Regions from separate parts of the Ectobacillus sp. JY-23 genome, predicted to be linked through region 2. Evidence: riboswitches for the same ligand, from Rfam matches in the RefSeq annotation. Region 2 holds a riboswitch; each other region holds the start of a gene.
The links. A riboswitch is a leader RNA that binds a small molecule or an ion and turns the genes downstream of it on or off. The one in region 2 is predicted to bind S-adenosylmethionine.

Region 1 (5,671 bases), 1.5 Mb from region 2:
CAGAGCTGTAATAGACTCCAAATCCAAGTGGTTTGTCGGTTCATCAAACAGCAAAACATTTGCACCACTTAGCATCATTTTAGACAACATACAACGAACTTTCTCTCCTCCGGAAAGGACACTTGCTTTTTTCAATACTTCTTCACCGGAGAATAACATTCTACCAAGGAAACCACGTAAAAAGCTTTCCGACTCGTCTTGCGGCGAAAATTGACGAAGCCATTCTACAAGCGTCAAATCACTGCCTTCAAAATATTCGGAGTTATCCTTAGGGAAATATGCTTGACTCGTTGTCACACCCCATTTATACGTGCCTGCGTCAGGCTCCATTTCACCGGACAAAATTTTAAATAACGTTGTGTTTGCAGCTTCGTTGCGACCCACGAACGCAATTTTATCTCCTTTATTTACAGTGAAACTGACATTATCCAATACCTTTTCACCGTCAATTGTTTTTGTCAATCCTTCTACGCGAAGCAAATCATTTCCTACTTCACGGTTTGGTGTAAATCCAACAAAAGGATAGCGGCGAGAAGACGGACGAATATCATCAAGGGTAATTTTATCCAAAAGCTTTTTACGTGATGTCGCTTGTTTCGCTTTAGATGCGTTAGAGCTAAAGCGCGCAATAAAGCCTTGGAGTTCTTTAATTTTTTCTTCTTTCTTCTTATTTGCATCTTGTGCCAACTTTAATGCTAACTGACTAGACTCATACCAGAAGTCATAGTTACCTACATAAATTTGAATACGTCCGAAATCCAAGTCGGCCATATGTGTACAAACTTTGTTTAAGAAATGACGATCATGGGAAACGACAATAACTGTATTCTCAAAATTCATTAAAAAGTTCTCTAGCCAGCGAATTGCTTTAATGTCCAAGTGGTTCGTTGGCTCGTCCAAAAGAAGGATATCTGGCTTACCGAACAATGCTTGCGCAAGCAACACTTTCACTTTCTCTCCGCCCGTAAGTTCAGCCATTGTTTTGTAGTGAAGATCTTCATCAATACCTAAACCTTTTAATAAGATTGCTGCATCTGCTTCTGCTTCCCAACCATTCATTTCAGCAAACTCGCCCTCTAGTTCAGCTGCGCGCATGCCATCTTCGTCACTGAAGTCTTCTTTCATGTAAATCGCATCTTTTTCTTGCATAACTTGATACAAGCGAGCATGTCCCATAATAACTGTTTGCAACACTTGGTACTCTTCGTATTCAAAGTGGTTCTGCTTTAATACAGCTAGGCGTTCGCCTGGTGTGATAATCACGTCGCCTGTATTAGGTTCAATTTCGCCAGATAAAATTTTTAAAAACGTAGATTTTCCGGCACCATTTGCACCAATTAAACCATAGCAATTCCCTGGTGTAAACTTAATGTTTACATCGTCAAACAATTTACGATCTCCGTATCTTAAACTTACATTACTTACTTGAATCAATGTTCATTTCCTCCAAATCGTTTTATCTACACATACATTCTACTATACCATGTATAGCAAGGAGAAGAAAGAGCAAAGCCTTTCTCTACCTTAGAGTGGTACTTGCTAATGAAAAAAGACGTTGATTATCAACGTCTTTTTTCATTTCATGAGAAGATCATTACAAATTAAGAGATTGAAAGAATTCACCTAAGCTGATACCAAGCGCCAAACAGATTTTTTGCAAGGATGCAATAGTTGCACCACGCTGCCCTCTCTCCACCATACCGATGAAGTTTTTATGAAGGTTAGACTGCTCCGCCAAATCCGCTTGTGACAACCCATTCTTCATTCTTTCTGATTTAATCGTGCTCCCGATTTTCACCAGTAATTGTTCTTCTGTTTGCATTTTTAATCACCCGAACATAACAATTTGTGAAAAGCTGAATGCAGCCCCGCCTTTGAACCCTTCTCCCTGAAATCCCCATATTCCCGTAAAGATTACTAGCTTTTTCTAAGTACATACTATATCAAACCAACTTTTATTGCACAATATATATCTCAAAAAAAGCTTAAAATTGATAATGTTGCACACGATTATAGTGTATAACTAAACATGGAAAGATGCTCTGCAATGCATTGTAGCAAGCGCTTTGCAGTTTCTTCTTTTCCTTCACACATCGTTACATGTCCCTCTTTGTCTACGATGTAATGAACTGCTTCAGTTGTATACAGTGAATCGGATGCATTTGCCACCATAAGTTCTGCCCTCGAACTTTTCATACGAAGATTTGCTCTTTCTAACAACACTTCTCGTTCTACATCACTTTCTAGTTTAAATCCAACCAAAAGTGATGCTGGGCTCCATTCTTTAATAAAGTTAATCACTTTAGGTGCTTTTTTAAAGTGAATAATAGGTGGGTGGTCACTAGAAATTTTACCTTTATTCGGTAATTCTTCACCAGCTGGTGTCACCATCTTGTCGACAATCCAATCAGACCCTGCAGCTGCCATAATCACAGCATCCACACGCTCATTTGTAACAATCTCTTTGACTTTGTCACTCAAATCTAAAATTCCCTCAAACGTACATGTTTGCAAAAGTTGTCCGGTTTTTACTACTGGTTTTTTAGCGAAATACCCATGTAAGTAAATGACACGTGCACCAAGAGACAGTGCTTCTTCTGCCAATAAGCTTCCAATCGTTCCTTTCGCCATATTTGTGTGACCGCGCACATTGTCCCACTTTTCTAAGCAACCGCCACTTGTAATTAGAATAGTTTTTCCCTTCATACTCTTCACCCTTTACCTTTTTCTTTTATATTACGAAAAAAACAAACATTTTCCTACGTTTTTCAATTATTGAGGTCGACTTTGCTTGGTAGCACCAGCAAAAATCCACCCTTGTTGTTCTACAAATTGGGTAAAGGCCTGCAAAAATTCCTCGTGAGAAACTTCCCCTTCATCGCCATTTACCAACACTATCCCTTCTATTTCCACACCACTTTTATTTTGCCTCATACTCATTCCTCCGTGATCTAATTTTTTCTTGCAGTGAAGGGCGTTACCTCTTTAAACAACTGCAATCAAATAATTTGTTGTTAGTATGTGCAAAAAAATTTGTACTTACTGCATGTATCTTATATAATAAAGCTTACATAATTCTTATCCAGAGAGGTCTAGGGATCGGCCCGTTAAAGCCTCGGCAACCCCGTTATGGAAGGTGCCAACTCCGGCAGGTAATCCTGCAAGATAAGAAGAAGACTTTGGACGCAAAATCCCTTCTTCGCTCATGAAGAAGGGATTTTTTTAATGAAAGGATGAGGATGATGACAAAACAATACGAACTCGCAACATTTGCTGGTGGCTGCTTTTGGTGTATGGTAAAACCTTTTGATGAACTACCAGGTATTCATAACGTAGTCTCTGGCTACAGCGGGGGACATGTAGAAAATCCAACTTACGAACAGGTAAAAACCGGTACAACAGGTCATTATGAAGTTGTACAAATTACATTTGACCCCGATGTATTTCCTTATGAAAAGTTATTATCTTTATATTGGCCCCAAATTGATCCGACTGATGCGGAAGGTCAGTTTTTTGATCGCGGTCCGCAATATCGTGCTGCTATTTTTTATCACAATGACAAGCAAAAACAAGCCGCTCAAAAGTCTAAACAAGAACTAATTGTCAGTGGTCAATTCAACAAGCCCATTGTAACAGAAATTTTACCCGCTTCTCCGTTTTACGAAGCCGAAGAATATCATCAGCACTTCTATAAAAAGAATCCAGAAAAATATAAACAAGAGCGTGTTGAATCCGGTCGCGACGCCTTCATTGCCGAGCATTGGGCACAAGAAACGAAATGAGTTTCCCAATATTACCCGTACATATTTTTTTGCTCACAAGAAGCTAAGAAAAAAGTAGGTGATATTATGGCATACGAAACTTTATTCTCCCATTTTATCGGGACACAGCGCGTTACACGTTTACGTCATTCTGAAACTGGCGCATTATAGACTACACACCAGATGCGCCCGGCAATCCAATCTCTCCAGACATACAACAGTACGTGCGAGCGCATCTTGACCAAATTAGTAGCGGTGATACCGATTATGACGGTTTAATCTTGTAAAGTTTTACTTTTTCATTAGATATTGCTAAAGCTTTCTATGGGTAAAGAGAACTTTAACAAAGACTTTCATAAAAGAAAAGAAGCTCCTTGGAGCTTCTTTTCTTTTATGCTAAATACGCTTCTTTTACAATATCATCGTTCATAAGTACACGACCCTCACCGACCATTTTGATTTCGCCGGTCTGAATGACGTATCCCCGATGCGCAATTTGTAAAGCTTGATACGCATTTTGCTCAACAAGTAAAATGGTCATTCCTTCTTTATTAAGTTCATGGATAATTTCAAAAATTTGTTCTACAACAATTGGGGCAAGTCCCATGGACGGCTCATCGAGCATTAATAAATGAGGACCACTCATTAATGCACGACCGATTGCAAGCATTTGTTGCTCACCGCCACTCATTGTACCGCCTAACTGATTTATGCGTTCTTTTACGCGTGGAAAGTAATGAAAAACCCGTTCCATTCTTTCACCAATCACCTTTTTATCTTTTACCGAAAATGCTCCCATTTCTAAATTTTCTCGAACAGTAAGTCGTGGAAAAATGCGGCGCCCTTCTGGAACATGAGCAATACCAGATATGGCAGTAACATGAGGTGGCTGTTTTGTAATATCATTTCCTTCAAAGATAATTTGTCCAGTTTTTGGTATAACTTGCCCACTAATTGTTTTAAGCGTTGTTGATTTACCCGCACCATTACTGCCGATAAGTGTTACAATCTCTCCTTTATCTACACGGACATTAAGACCCTTTAGGGCATGAATGCCACCATAGTACGCATTAATATCTTTGAGTTCAATTAACATTCTGTCCCCTCCCCTCGTTCGCAACCACGGCACTTTTTCCAAGGTACGCTTCAATCACATTTCGGTTGTTACGAATCTCAACAGGTTTTCCTTCTGCAATTTTCTCGCCGTGATCGAGTACTACAATATGTTCAGAAATTTCCATAACAAGCTTCATATCATGTTCAATTAGTACGATTGTTACATCAAGTTCTTCTCGCATACGATAAATTAAGTCCGTAAGTTCCTTTGTTTCCTTAGGGTTCATACCTGCTGCAGGTTCATCAAGTAGCAACAACTTTGGCTTTGTCGCCAGTGCTCTGGCAATTTCAAGGCGACGCTGTGCACCGTACGATAAATTTTGCGCTTCTTCATTAAAAAATTCCGCCAGCCCTACATATTCAAGCAAGCGATAGCCTTCTTTTTTCGCATCCGCTTCTTCCTTTCTAACATGCGGCAATGCCAAAAGTGTACCAAGGAATGTACCTTTTAAATGATTATGAAAGCCCACCATAACGTTTTCCAGAACCGTCATTTCATTAAACAAACGAATATTTTGAAAGGTACGCGAAATACCGCATTTAGAAATATCATGAGGTTTCAATCCAACAAGCGCATAATTGCCAAGACTAATCTCACCTTCGTCTGGCTTATATACGCCAGTAATCATATTAAAAAAAGTCGTTTTGCCGGCGCCATTTGGACCGATAACCGCTGTAATAGACCCGCGCTTTACTGTCATATCAACATCTTTGACTGCAGTTAGACCGCCAAATCGCTTTGTTAGGCCTTTTACTGTTAAAATATTCATATTGATCCCTCCTTACGCGCCGAA
Region 2 (5,671 bases):
CCTTTTTGCGGTGATCGGACTGTTTGTTTAGGGGTTGAATTTGTCTTGATATCAAAAACTCTTGCCCAAAAACTTTTCTGACTAGATCTTTGCGCACCTTGCACACCGGGAAGCTTGGTACTAACAAACAGTTCTCCAAAGGAGTAGAGACTACATGTATGAGCTAAAAGGACAAGAAACCCGAGCAAGATTCCGTAAAAGCCTAGTAAGAATGCTGCTATCATAAGAACGAAGCGAAGAATCCTGGCAGTAGCAGCCAAATTATAGCTAGGCAGTGTAAAGCTCGAGATGGCTGTGATGGAGACCACTATAATCATCGCAGTCGATACGATTCCTGCTTGTACCGCCGCTTGTCCTAATACAATCGCTCCAACGATAGAAACAGTTGGGCCAATGATACGAGGCATGCGTATGCCAGCTTCTCTAAGAAGCTCAAACAGCAGCTCCATCAAAAAAGCCTCTATAATGGCTGGAAATGGAATACCTTCCCGCTGTGCATATAGACTGATTAAAAGGTGTGTTGGAAGCATGGATTGATGATGTGTAATTAAAGAGATATAGATGGAAGGTGCAAGCAAAGCAACCAAAAAGGATACAAACCGCAGTCCTCGTATAAAATAGCCAATCTGTTTTCTTTCGTAATAATCCTCTGGTGATTGGAAGAATTGAAAAAAGGAGACAGGTGCAATTAAAACGAATGGTGTTCCATCCACAAATACAGCGACCCGCCCTTGTGAGATGTCGCTTGCTACTACATCAGGTCGCTCTGTGTGATAAACGGTTGGGAATACGGTGTGTGTATTATTTTCAATCAGCCTTTCAATATCACCTGACTCTAAAACCATATCCAGATTACTTGTTTGCAGCTTGTTTTGCACTTTCATCAGCACTTCTTCATCAACAATGCCTTCTACGTACATAATTTCTACGCTTGTCTGTGAAAGTGTTCCAATCTCCATGGCTTCAACCCTCAGTTTAGGATTTTTAATTTTTCTGCGCACTAGAGCTGTGTTTGTTCTAATACTCTCTACGAAGCCTTCCTTTGGTCCTCGAATTGTTGTTTGTGTTGATGGTTCGGTAATAGAGCGGCGTTCGCCTCCGCGCGTGCTCGCGATGATTGCTATGTGACATCCATCAATAAATACCGCGGTGTCACCCTCCAAAATGGCTCGAAATACTTCCTTCCATCTAGAAGTAAGATTCAGTCCGCTTGTGGTTACTAAATTATTTTGCAGACAAGACGCTATTCCGTCTGTTGTCATTCGTTCGTTTGTGTCCCATAGCTCTATTAAAGGTTGAATAACAGATTTTGATACCAGCTTTTCATCAGAAAGCCCTTCAATTCGTACAAGAGTAGCGGAAGAGAGATGTTTTTTTCCTAGTGTTATATGTCGTATAGATAGGTCTGTGCTGTCGCCGAAATCCTGTTGAATGCGAGCTGTATTTTGGACTAAAGAGATGAAAATTTCGTCTTTATGTTCTTCTTGTTGCATCACATGATGATTTTTCATAGAAACGTACTCACCTTAATTTTTTGGCTGTTAACAATCGTATCTCCTATTTTAAGGATGTTTATTCTTCATACTCTATTTGGAGCAAAGAAAATGAAAATCTGATAGAAATACGAATAGGCATACATAGAGTGTTAGGCGATTCTAATTCGACGCGTATATAATTACATTGACTTTTCGTATATATTTACTTAGAATTTTAAAAAGACGTAATTTCTTATCTAGAGAGGTGGAGGGACTGGCCCTTTGAAGCCTCGGCAACGGATTCCTTTGGAATACCGTGCCAATTCCAGCAAGCTGCGCGCTTGGAAGATGAGAAAGGACGAAGATGCTTTTGTGAGGTAAAAGTATGTTCAGCTCCTTTCTTGGTGTAGGAAAGGGGCTTTTTTATGTATAGGCTGTGTTAAAGCCCAATGTTAATCATTTGCACTTGTTGATTGGAGTGAAAGGGATGAGACTCCCTGACCGCTCGCTGAAAGCGAACCCCCGTAACGGAAAGCAACAACAAACCATTAACCGAGCCTATGTATAAAAAATCAAAAGCCCTACATAAAAGGAGGATGAAATGAAACAGATAGAGCAGCAAGCACCGTCTGCATATTTACAGATTATAAAAGAATCAAAGAAGATTGGTTTTAATCAATTTTGTGACTATAAAACAGGCTTTTTCTTAAAAGGATTAGCCGCAGCGAAACAAAGTGGCAGATTTTTAGAACTGGGAACAGGAACAGGGGCATCGGCTTCTTGGATTTTAGAAGGTATGGATGAAACCAGCACATTGATAACTGTTGATATTGATCCTGCTGTTCACGCCGTAGCAAAACAAATGCTGGGACATGATACACGTATTACATTTCATTGCGAAGAGGGAAGTGCATTTATTCAAACGATGACCGAAACGTTCGACTTTATCTTTGCGGATACATGGCCAGGAAAATTCGACTTGCTGGATAAAACACTAGAGCAGCTGAATGTTGGTGGATTTTATGTCATTCATGACGTATTACCGCATGAAAAATTGCCGGAAGAGTACCGTATTAAAGCGCCAACGTTAGTGCAAGCATTGCGAAATAGAAAAGATATGACTATAACTGAGATGGACTGGTCTACAGGCGTATTACTAGCAATTAAAACAGCAGAATAAATATAAGAGGAGATTCTAAACATCAGCGTATTGCTCCTTAAAAAAAGTGATAGATTAAGTAAAAAGTGAAAACTGTGAGGAATCTTACGATGAAAAAATGGATGAAAATAATTCTATTATCTTTCATAGCGCTATTGGTATTTATAACCGCATGCTTTTTGATTTGGGCGCAAGCTGCTTATAAGCCCACAAAAGAGGCTCTTTCTCTTGTGCAAAACAAAGAAGATGGAGCTATGGTATTTGGCAATCCAAATGCTGAAACAGGTATTATCTTTTACCAAGGTGCAAAAGTAGAGGCGGAGGCATACAGCTATATTGGATACGAGCTACAAAAGAAAGGCTACTTCACTGTTATACCGCAGTTGCCATTGCGTTTTGCCATTTTTGATGTCAATAAGGCAGACGAAATCATCAAGAGCTACCCACAGGTAAGAAGGTGGTATATAGCGGGTCATTCTTTAGGGGGAGCGATGGGTGCTAGGTACGCTTATGAAAATAAAGATAAAGTCGCTGGGATCATGTTTCTGGCTGCTTATCCAGCAGATGACCTTTCCAACACGTCTATTCCAATTCTGTCCGTTTATGGTGAAAGAGATGGAGTGGCTACGCTGTCACAAATGAAAGAGAAAGAACAGCTTCTTTCCAAAAACACTACTCTACATATGATTAAGGGTGGAAATCATGCTCACTTTGGCATGTATGGTGAGCAAAAGGGCGATAATAAAAGTACGATTACAGCAAAGCAGCAACAAAAGGAAACCATTGAAGTTATGACAGAATGGTTAAATAGGCAACACTAAGGAGACAACGTATGAGCGTTGTCTTTTTATATGGATTCACAATATGGTGTATTTCTAAAAAGAGTTTCATTTTTAATACTTTTTTAAGAAATGGTTTATAAGTCTTTTAGTTTTATCCGATATGATAAAGGAAGAACAACAACGACCTAGAGGGGGATAGGAATGAATACATTTTGGTTGAAGAATGTCTTACTAGAAACAGGTTATAAATATGAAGATGATGTGGTAACAGAAACAGAGACAGCTCAATTTCATTTATTTATTGAAGATGGAACGATTCAAAATATAATCAGTGCCAATGAAGATTTACCAGCAGAAGCAAGTTATTATGATGCGTGTGGTTTATTAGTGTTGCCTTCGTTTGCTGAAATGCACATTCATCTCAATAAAACTTATTATGGGGGACCCTGGAAAGCCCCAACACCCAATCCAAGCGTTTTTAAAAGAATAGCTGAGGAGCAAAAATTACTTCCTGAGCAGCTGCGTTTTGTTAAGGAAAGAGCGAAGAAAATTTTAAATCAGGAATCCTCTAGTGGGACAACTTTTGTGAGAACACATTGCAATATTGATCATTCTATTGGTTTGCACCACCTTGAGTTAACGATGGAAGTACTAACAGATTACAAGAATAAACTAGACGGGGAAATTGTAGCATTCCCGCAACATGGTTTATTGAGAAATCATGCGGTTTCCTTGATGAAGGAGGCTTTGAGAACCGGTGCAAGCTTAGTCGGCGGATTGGATCCTGCTACTGTAGATGGAGATATTGAAAAATCGTTATTTACGATGATGGATTTGGCAGTAGAATTTAATGTGGATATTGATATGCATCTACATGATGACGGTAGCTTAGGAACGTACACGATGAAGCGCTTAGCGCAACTGACAGAGGAAGCAGGGTGGCACAATCGTGTTACGATTAGTCATGCATTTGGACTAGGAGCAGTTTCTTCAAAAGAAGCTGAGGACTTAGCTGAAACATTTGCAGCGTTAGGTATTCGTATTGCGTCTACTATACCTGTTGATATTCCAGGTGTACCTGTCCCGCTGCTACAGGCTAAAGGTGTTGAGATACAACTTGGTACGGACAGTCTCACAGATCATTGGGATCCATTCGGTACCGGCGATATGTTAGATAAAGCCAATATTCTGGCACAACGCTTTAGGTGGATTGACGAGAAATCATTGGGACAGGCGTTACCATTCATTACAAAAGGAAAGTGTTCGCTTGATTGCAATGGAAAGCAACAATGGCCAAGGATTGGTGATAGGGCGGATTTTATATTAATAAAAGCTTCTTCCGCAGCAGAGGTTATTGCTCGTAAGCCGAACAAACGAATTGTTTTTTACAAAGGGCAATCTGTAGCAGGAGAATTACCTCCAGTAAAAATGGAAAGACAAAACTAAGGATGAAATGCATGTCAATTAAAACAAAATTTTTACTATCCTATATCGTAGTGATATGTATATCCATTATTTTAATGTTCGCTGCAGGCTTTTTAATATTGTTTACAATTACAGGAGATGCAAAATCGGTAAAATATTTCTATAAAAACTCTCATATTAATAAACCGCTAAGTGCGGCTGAGGAAAGCGCATATTTGGATTTGAAATTTTTAGCGAAGCATACACCGAATGAGCTATTAGACATGAAACATGTTGAGAATAGACCTAGTGTTGAAGTTGTGATTCGAAAGGGTCATAACGTCACATATGCATCATCACCATTAAACCGAAATGCAGTTTCAAAAGCGTTACCCGATTTTGAAGAAGGTAACATTCGTATACGAGATACGATGCAAGTGAATGATACCTTTTACACATACGTAAAATTTGATTTTTTCTTTCCTGATAACGAAGAAGGAAGTATATTTGTGCTTCGTAAGATTAGCTCATATACAGAGCTTGTCCGAAATCTATTTCCCATTCTATTTGGCTTACTGTTGCTGTTTTTAATTGTGACGCTGGGAGCGGTCAATTATATCGTTTCGAGGAGCATTATTAGACCGTTACTCATCTTAAAGAGAGGCACTGAACGCATTTGGGAAGGTGATTTAAACTTCAAGCTATATGGGAATTCTCAAGATGAAGTTGGGCAGCTTACACAATCCTTTGAGGAAATGAGAAAAAAGTTAAAAGAATCCATCGAACTGCAGCTGCAGTACGAGGAAAGTAGAAAAGAGCTGCTCTCTAATATTTCACATGATTTAAAAACT
Region 3 (5,671 bases), 1.5 Mb from region 2:
TCCAATCGCAAATGAAACCAATGGTCCTAAATCAGCTACATGACTACCGTAACTCACACCTACTGAAAGGCCTTCCGGTATATTATGAAAAGCCATCGCAATTAAAAGTAAGGGTTGGCCGCCTTGAAACGGATGTTCTTTCCTTTCAAGCTCTATGTGTGGCAGACAACTATCCAGAAAAGTCAGTGCAATCGTTCCAAGCAACACACCAATAGTCAGCACATATATATTTGATAGTTTCATAGCTGAGGGGATTAATCCATAGGTAGAAGCCGCTACCATAATCCCAGCTGTATATGCCAGTAATATATCACGACCTCGATGCGAAATATGCTGTAAAAACATAGCAGGAACTGCCCCCGCTATTGTACAAAGCGAAGATATAATACTGCCTGTATACATCGGATCCATATAAACCTCCTCAATCGTATCTGTTACAATATATGTACAAGCCGGGCTGACATGTCTATCAAACACAAAAAAGATCTTCATCATCTGACAAAGATCTCTTCACTATATCTATTACGAAAGAGTAGTTACACTGTTTGGATGGTACTTTTGCAGTTCACTCTGTAAAAACCTCGCAACTTCAAGCATTCCATATACACCTGCCACTGCTTCAGCATCAGAATTATAGTTTGTATTTGTATTAATGTCATACGTGTAAATAATTCCGTTTGCATCGCGTATAAACTCAATGCCGGCTACGCTGATTCCGTTAGCCGCAAGCACGTTTTCATAGCTTGCAATAACATCTTCCTGAAAATCGTTTATTATTTGAAACTTTGGCTTTGTTTCTACTTCCTCTCCTACAGGGCAGAATAAGTCTCCAATTTGACAAGCATCTGCAGGGCACAATTGGAATCCTTCTGTTGTATCGACACGCACGGCATAAACGAACTTGCCCCCTACAAATTCACAGCGTGTAATATAAGACTCAGGCGAATGGATATATTCTTGCACCAATGTGATGCCATCAACAGGTTCTTCAAACGCTTGACTTTCCACATATCTCTGCAGTGCTTCCACACTTTGAAACAACTGCACACCAAGACCTTTACCAGCGCGATTATGCTTTGTAATAAAAGGACATCCATCAAAGCGCTTTGCCGCTTCTAAAATTTGCGAACGACCTACCGCAACAGCCGTTTTTGGTGTTCGTACACCATGCTTTTCAAGCTCAAGATACTGCAGTACTTTACTAACCTCTAGAGAAAGCGCACGGCTGCCATTATATACTTTACGACCATGTGCCTCTAACCAATGCAAAACGGCTGCTGTATATTCCGGTGCATAACGATGTCCCCTTGTATGTGCAGATGCGCTCATGCGACTAAAAAAGATACCTTCAGGTGGCTCCGTTGATAAATCAATACAACCTTCATTGAGATGCCATTCTTCATAAGGTAGTTTCAACTCTTCCAATCGCTTTGTTAAATGCACTGTCCACTCACTGTTTTCGTGAATTACATAAATTTTCCCCATCATTTCCACTCTCTTTCTATGTTGTAATCTGATTTCTTTTTCGTTCAACTAACGGCATCACATGCTTAGCAAATCTCTCCATCTCTTCTAGTTGCGGTGAAAATTGTAGTAATAATAAGTCCACACCAGCTTGTTCAAAAGCTAGAATACGCTCTGCAATTTGTTCAGGTGTTCCAATTAAGTTAGGACGTAACCCACGATTAGAAACTGAGTAATCATATAGCTTTACTTGTTGTTCAAGCTGTGATTTGCTCACAAAATCGTCATATCCAGCGTATGCACTTCCAGTTTTTATATCTGTGATACGTTGTAGTTCTTCTGTTGCTTCCTCTTCTGTATCGCGGCAAATTACATATGCGGCCATACCAAAGGAATGAAATGCTTCCCTACCAATTTCTTGTCTGCGCGCCTTCATGTCAGCAATCTTTATGCTAACTTCTTCAGGTGTCCCTCCATGCATTACATACGCATCCGCAAAAGATGCAATACTTTGCTTGCCTTTTTCACTTTCCCCGCCCGCATACAAAATAGGATTCGGTCTTTGTACAGGTTTTGGAGCAAGCTTTGCATTTTCAATATGATAATATTTACCTTCATATGTAAAGGTTTCTTCTGTCCATAGCCCCTTTAATACATCTACAAATTCATTCGTACGCTCGTATCGTTCATCATGCTCTGAAAAAATACCGCCGTATTGCCTCGCTTCTTCTGCCCACCAAGCTGAAACCACATTCAGTGTAAAACGACCCTTGCTGATATGATCAATGTTGGCAGTCATTTTAGCTGCCACAGCTGGGTTATGAAACCCTGGTCGAATTGCAGTCATAATTTCAATCTTCTCTGTAACAGCTGCTAAAGCTGCAGCTGTCGTCCAAGCTTCTAATGAGTCGTGCTCTGGCCCTTTAATATCATTAAGATATAATTCAGCAATAAGAGTCGTATCATATCCCCAGCGCTCAGCTACTTGTGCTACTTCTTTTGCATACGCATAGGTTGGCGGCATATGTTCATAATCTACATTACGGAGCCACCCACCAAAAATCGGCATCCAAAATCCATATTTCATAGCAATCCTCCTTTTAGACGAAAAGCCTCTTTCTAAAGACAGAAAGAGGCTGAAATATACAAATACTTCATTCCCCTATCTTTCAAGCAGATGCTTGCTGGACTTGGCACGGTATTATAGTAAATCCGTTGCCGAGGCTTCAAAGGGCCAGTCCCTCCACCTCTCTAGATAAGAAAATAACGATATACAGTTGTATTCACAATTGTAAGGATTACTCGTATAAAAGTCAATGTAATTCCGAAAATTTATACAATTATTTCTTTTTTTGCAGACGGCGTTTTTTCCACCAAACGAACAGAATAATCAAAAATAATAGTCCTGTTCCAGCGGCTACGGCAAAGTTGCGTATACGAGGCACTTTTACTTCCATACGCAAATCGTTAACCTTACGTAAGCTCATTTTCCACTCCAGTTCTTTGCCGCCTTTAGCAATCTGCGTTGCATTAGACGATGACGCTCTAATGGGTAATATGACTCTCACATGAAGCAACAACTGTTTAGTAAGCTCATCTCCAATATAGTTCGCTGTCCAATCCGCGGCTTGGAACTTACGAGTAAACGTGTATAGAAAATCATCATACAAAGGTTGTAAATCAACCCTTGCACGTACGCGATACGTCGTAAAAAATAGAGAGTGTTTTTCTTCATACGAAACATGTAACATACGACTCTCTACACTGGCAGGAATACTTGTCGCTGCACTTCCTTGTAATTCACGCAATGAATGATAGTGACGCTTTGCTTCAAAGCCAAATTCTTTTTGACGATTAAACTCCTCTATCTGAAACCCTTGATTGCGAAGTACATCTTCCATAGACGAAAATGGATTTAAATCAGCTGTATAACGCTTTAACTCCTGTTTTAGCGCAAATTGAATTGTTGCATCAGCACTGCCATTTTTATGCACTCTCAAATTGGCTGTTCCTGTCGCACAACCTCCAAGAATGATAAAACATATCAATAAAAGTAGCCGGTATCGCATTTTAGACGCCCCTTTATCAACTTACAATACAGCTAAAAGACTGTTATTTGTATTGTTGCATTAGTATACCCGGTATTCTCTTGTTTTATGGGGGTGAAGATTATACTGTAGGTAACGTAATGGTAGCTTCTGTACCGACTCCTGGTTGGCTTTTATACATCAGTGTTCCGTTCATTGTGTTAATAATACGCAAAGAGACCAATGTCCCGAGTCCAGTTCCCTGGTCTTTCGTTGTGTAAAACAATGTTCCGATTCTTTTAAGCTGCTCGGTGGTCATCCCTTTCCCAGTGTCCACAATTCGAATTTCAACACCACTTTTTACAGCAGCAGTTGCAACAACTACACCTCCTGATGAGGTAGCTTCAATGGCATTTTTAATAATATTCAATAATGCTTGTTTCAACTGATCTGCATCGGTCTCAAGAAGTGGATTTGCCCCAATTTTAACTTGTAAAGAAATTCCTTTGTTCATAGCTAATGGTTCTAGCAATATACAAACCTCATTTAATACAATATCTAAACAAAAACGCCTTTTTTCTTGAAATTGTGGTTTGGCAAAATTAAGATAGTCGCTAATAATCTTTTCTGCTCGTTCTACTTCACTCAGCACAAGCGGCACATATTGATAATTTTCACCTTGCTTCATCATTTGTAAAAAGCCCTTCACTACAGTAAGAGGATTTCGTACTTCGTGAGCAATCGATGCCGCCAACTCTCCGAGTGTATTCATTTTTTCGACACGTTCCATCTCTTGGCGCATCACAATTCGTTCCACAATTCGTTCATGCATTAAAACAGAAGCAGTCATACCTAGCATCTGAATGAGCGCAATAGGTACTAAATCATCAGCCAGGCCACCTTTCCAGGATTTTGTGTTCCACATGTAAAACAACACGGTTAGGGTAGCAGAGAAAGCAGACCAAAAACCCATTAACACACCTATGATGATTCTGTGGTTTGATGGATGTTCATAAAATCGCTTTACGAACATAAAAGAAAACAACACAGATAACACAATAATACCTATACCATATAAAACAAGAGGACCACCGATTGCAATGCGCATACATATGACCATTAAGAAGGCGATTGTTCCTGCTTTCGGGCCTCCATACAAAAAAGCTACAATGATAGGGACATATCGTAAATCCCAATGAAACCCGTGGCTTACAAATGGAAATAACATACATAAACAGGCCGCTACTCCTTGAAGTATACCGCCGAGTATCTTTGATTTCTTCAATGAGTGGTGTTCTATAAATAACCCATAAAAAAACATCGGTGCCATAATAATTAAAATATGTAACAGTAATTTCTCAGCCAGCATCATCTATCCCCTATCTATCTATATCCCTCTAATACTATAAATTTTTACAGATAAATGCAATGCTTATACTTCTTTTTACTCATACATTCGAGATATTCACACAAGCAATGTTTGTCCTTTGTCATACTCTATCATGAGGTGAAAGGAGGTTTATAATGAACCGACAACAATGTTATCATCTATGCTGTCAATATAATGGCAGAGTTGTACGTATTCAAGACAAATCTGGTAACTATCATATCGGAAGGATTAAAAAGGTTTCCGATGATTCCGTTTGGATTGAGCCTGTTCGACAACGATATAATCGTGGCTTTGGCTATATTCCATACGATGAAGAAGTATATGGGTACAATGAAGATCGCAATCGCTATGGTTACGAGAGAAGGGATTGCCGCGGAAGATGTGACGATGACTATTATGGCGGTGCGTATGCACTTGGGTTAGGATTTATTGTGGGTATCGCTTTAGCAGCTCTATTCTTCTTTTAATGTTTGTTATTCGAACCGCATCTCATACAAAGAAGGAGCCTCATACAAGGTTCCTTCTTACTTTTGACATCGAAACACACGGTGTCCAAGTACATGGCCATACATAGCTAAAATCTTTTCATGTTGCTCCCATATTTCATAGAGAGATGGAGAAATATTTGCGGAGATATCCCATTCTGGTGTCCACTCATATTGCGCTGTTGCCACTGTGTCTCTGTGTATCACGTCCACACATTGAAAACCTTGCTTAGTAAAGTACTCATACCACTGTTGTTCTGTTAAATATTCTGCAGCACCGTATAATTGTCTAATATATGCGTATT

Region 1: it holds a riboswitch for S-adenosylmethionine, as region 2 does, so the genes downstream of both, msrA (peptide-methionine (S)-S-oxide reductase MsrA) here and MUG87_RS15475 (O-methyltransferase) in region 2, are expected to answer to the same signal.
Region 3: it holds a riboswitch for S-adenosylmethionine, as region 2 does, so the genes downstream of both, MUG87_RS03480 (LLM class flavin-dependent oxidoreductase) here and MUG87_RS15475 (O-methyltransferase) in region 2, are expected to answer to the same signal.

Annotation. Positions count from the first base shown of each region.
Region 1 is NZ_CP095462.1:677,310-682,980, forward strand. It holds gene MUG87_RS03515 (ABC-F family ATP-binding cassette domain-containing protein) at 1-1,434, opposite strand, end outside; gene MUG87_RS03520 (helix-turn-helix domain-containing protein) at 1,595-1,822, opposite strand; gene MUG87_RS03525 (phosphopantothenoylcysteine decarboxylase domain-containing protein) at 2,011-2,706, opposite strand; gene MUG87_RS03530 (hypothetical protein) at 2,773-2,934, opposite strand; SAM riboswitch class I at 3,076-3,172, shown strand; gene msrA (peptide-methionine (S)-S-oxide reductase MsrA) at 3,240-3,782, shown strand; gene MUG87_RS03540 (ABC transporter ATP-binding protein) at 4,153-4,857, opposite strand; gene MUG87_RS03545 (ABC transporter ATP-binding protein) at 4,847-5,647, opposite strand; gene MUG87_RS03550 (branched-chain amino acid ABC transporter permease) at 5,660-5,671, opposite strand, start outside.
Region 2 is NZ_CP095462.1:3,051,627-3,057,297, forward strand. It holds gene MUG87_RS15470 (spore germination protein) at 1-1,511, opposite strand, end outside; SAM riboswitch class I at 1,726-1,830, shown strand; gene MUG87_RS15475 (O-methyltransferase) at 2,077-2,655, shown strand; gene MUG87_RS15480 (alpha/beta hydrolase) at 2,745-3,455, shown strand; gene MUG87_RS15485 (amidohydrolase) at 3,618-4,862, shown strand; gene MUG87_RS15490 (sensor histidine kinase) at 4,874-5,671, shown strand, end outside.
Region 3 is NZ_CP095462.1:666,947-672,617, forward strand. It holds gene MUG87_RS03470 (ZIP family metal transporter) at 1-411, opposite strand, end outside; gene MUG87_RS03475 (ATP-grasp domain-containing protein) at 523-1,485, opposite strand; gene MUG87_RS03480 (LLM class flavin-dependent oxidoreductase) at 1,502-2,551, opposite strand; SAM riboswitch class I at 2,624-2,726, opposite strand; gene MUG87_RS03485 (hypothetical protein) at 2,805-3,464, opposite strand; gene MUG87_RS03490 (ATP-binding protein) at 3,634-4,860, opposite strand; gene MUG87_RS03495 (hypothetical protein) at 5,016-5,348, shown strand; gene MUG87_RS03500 (class I SAM-dependent methyltransferase) at 5,406-5,671, opposite strand, start outside.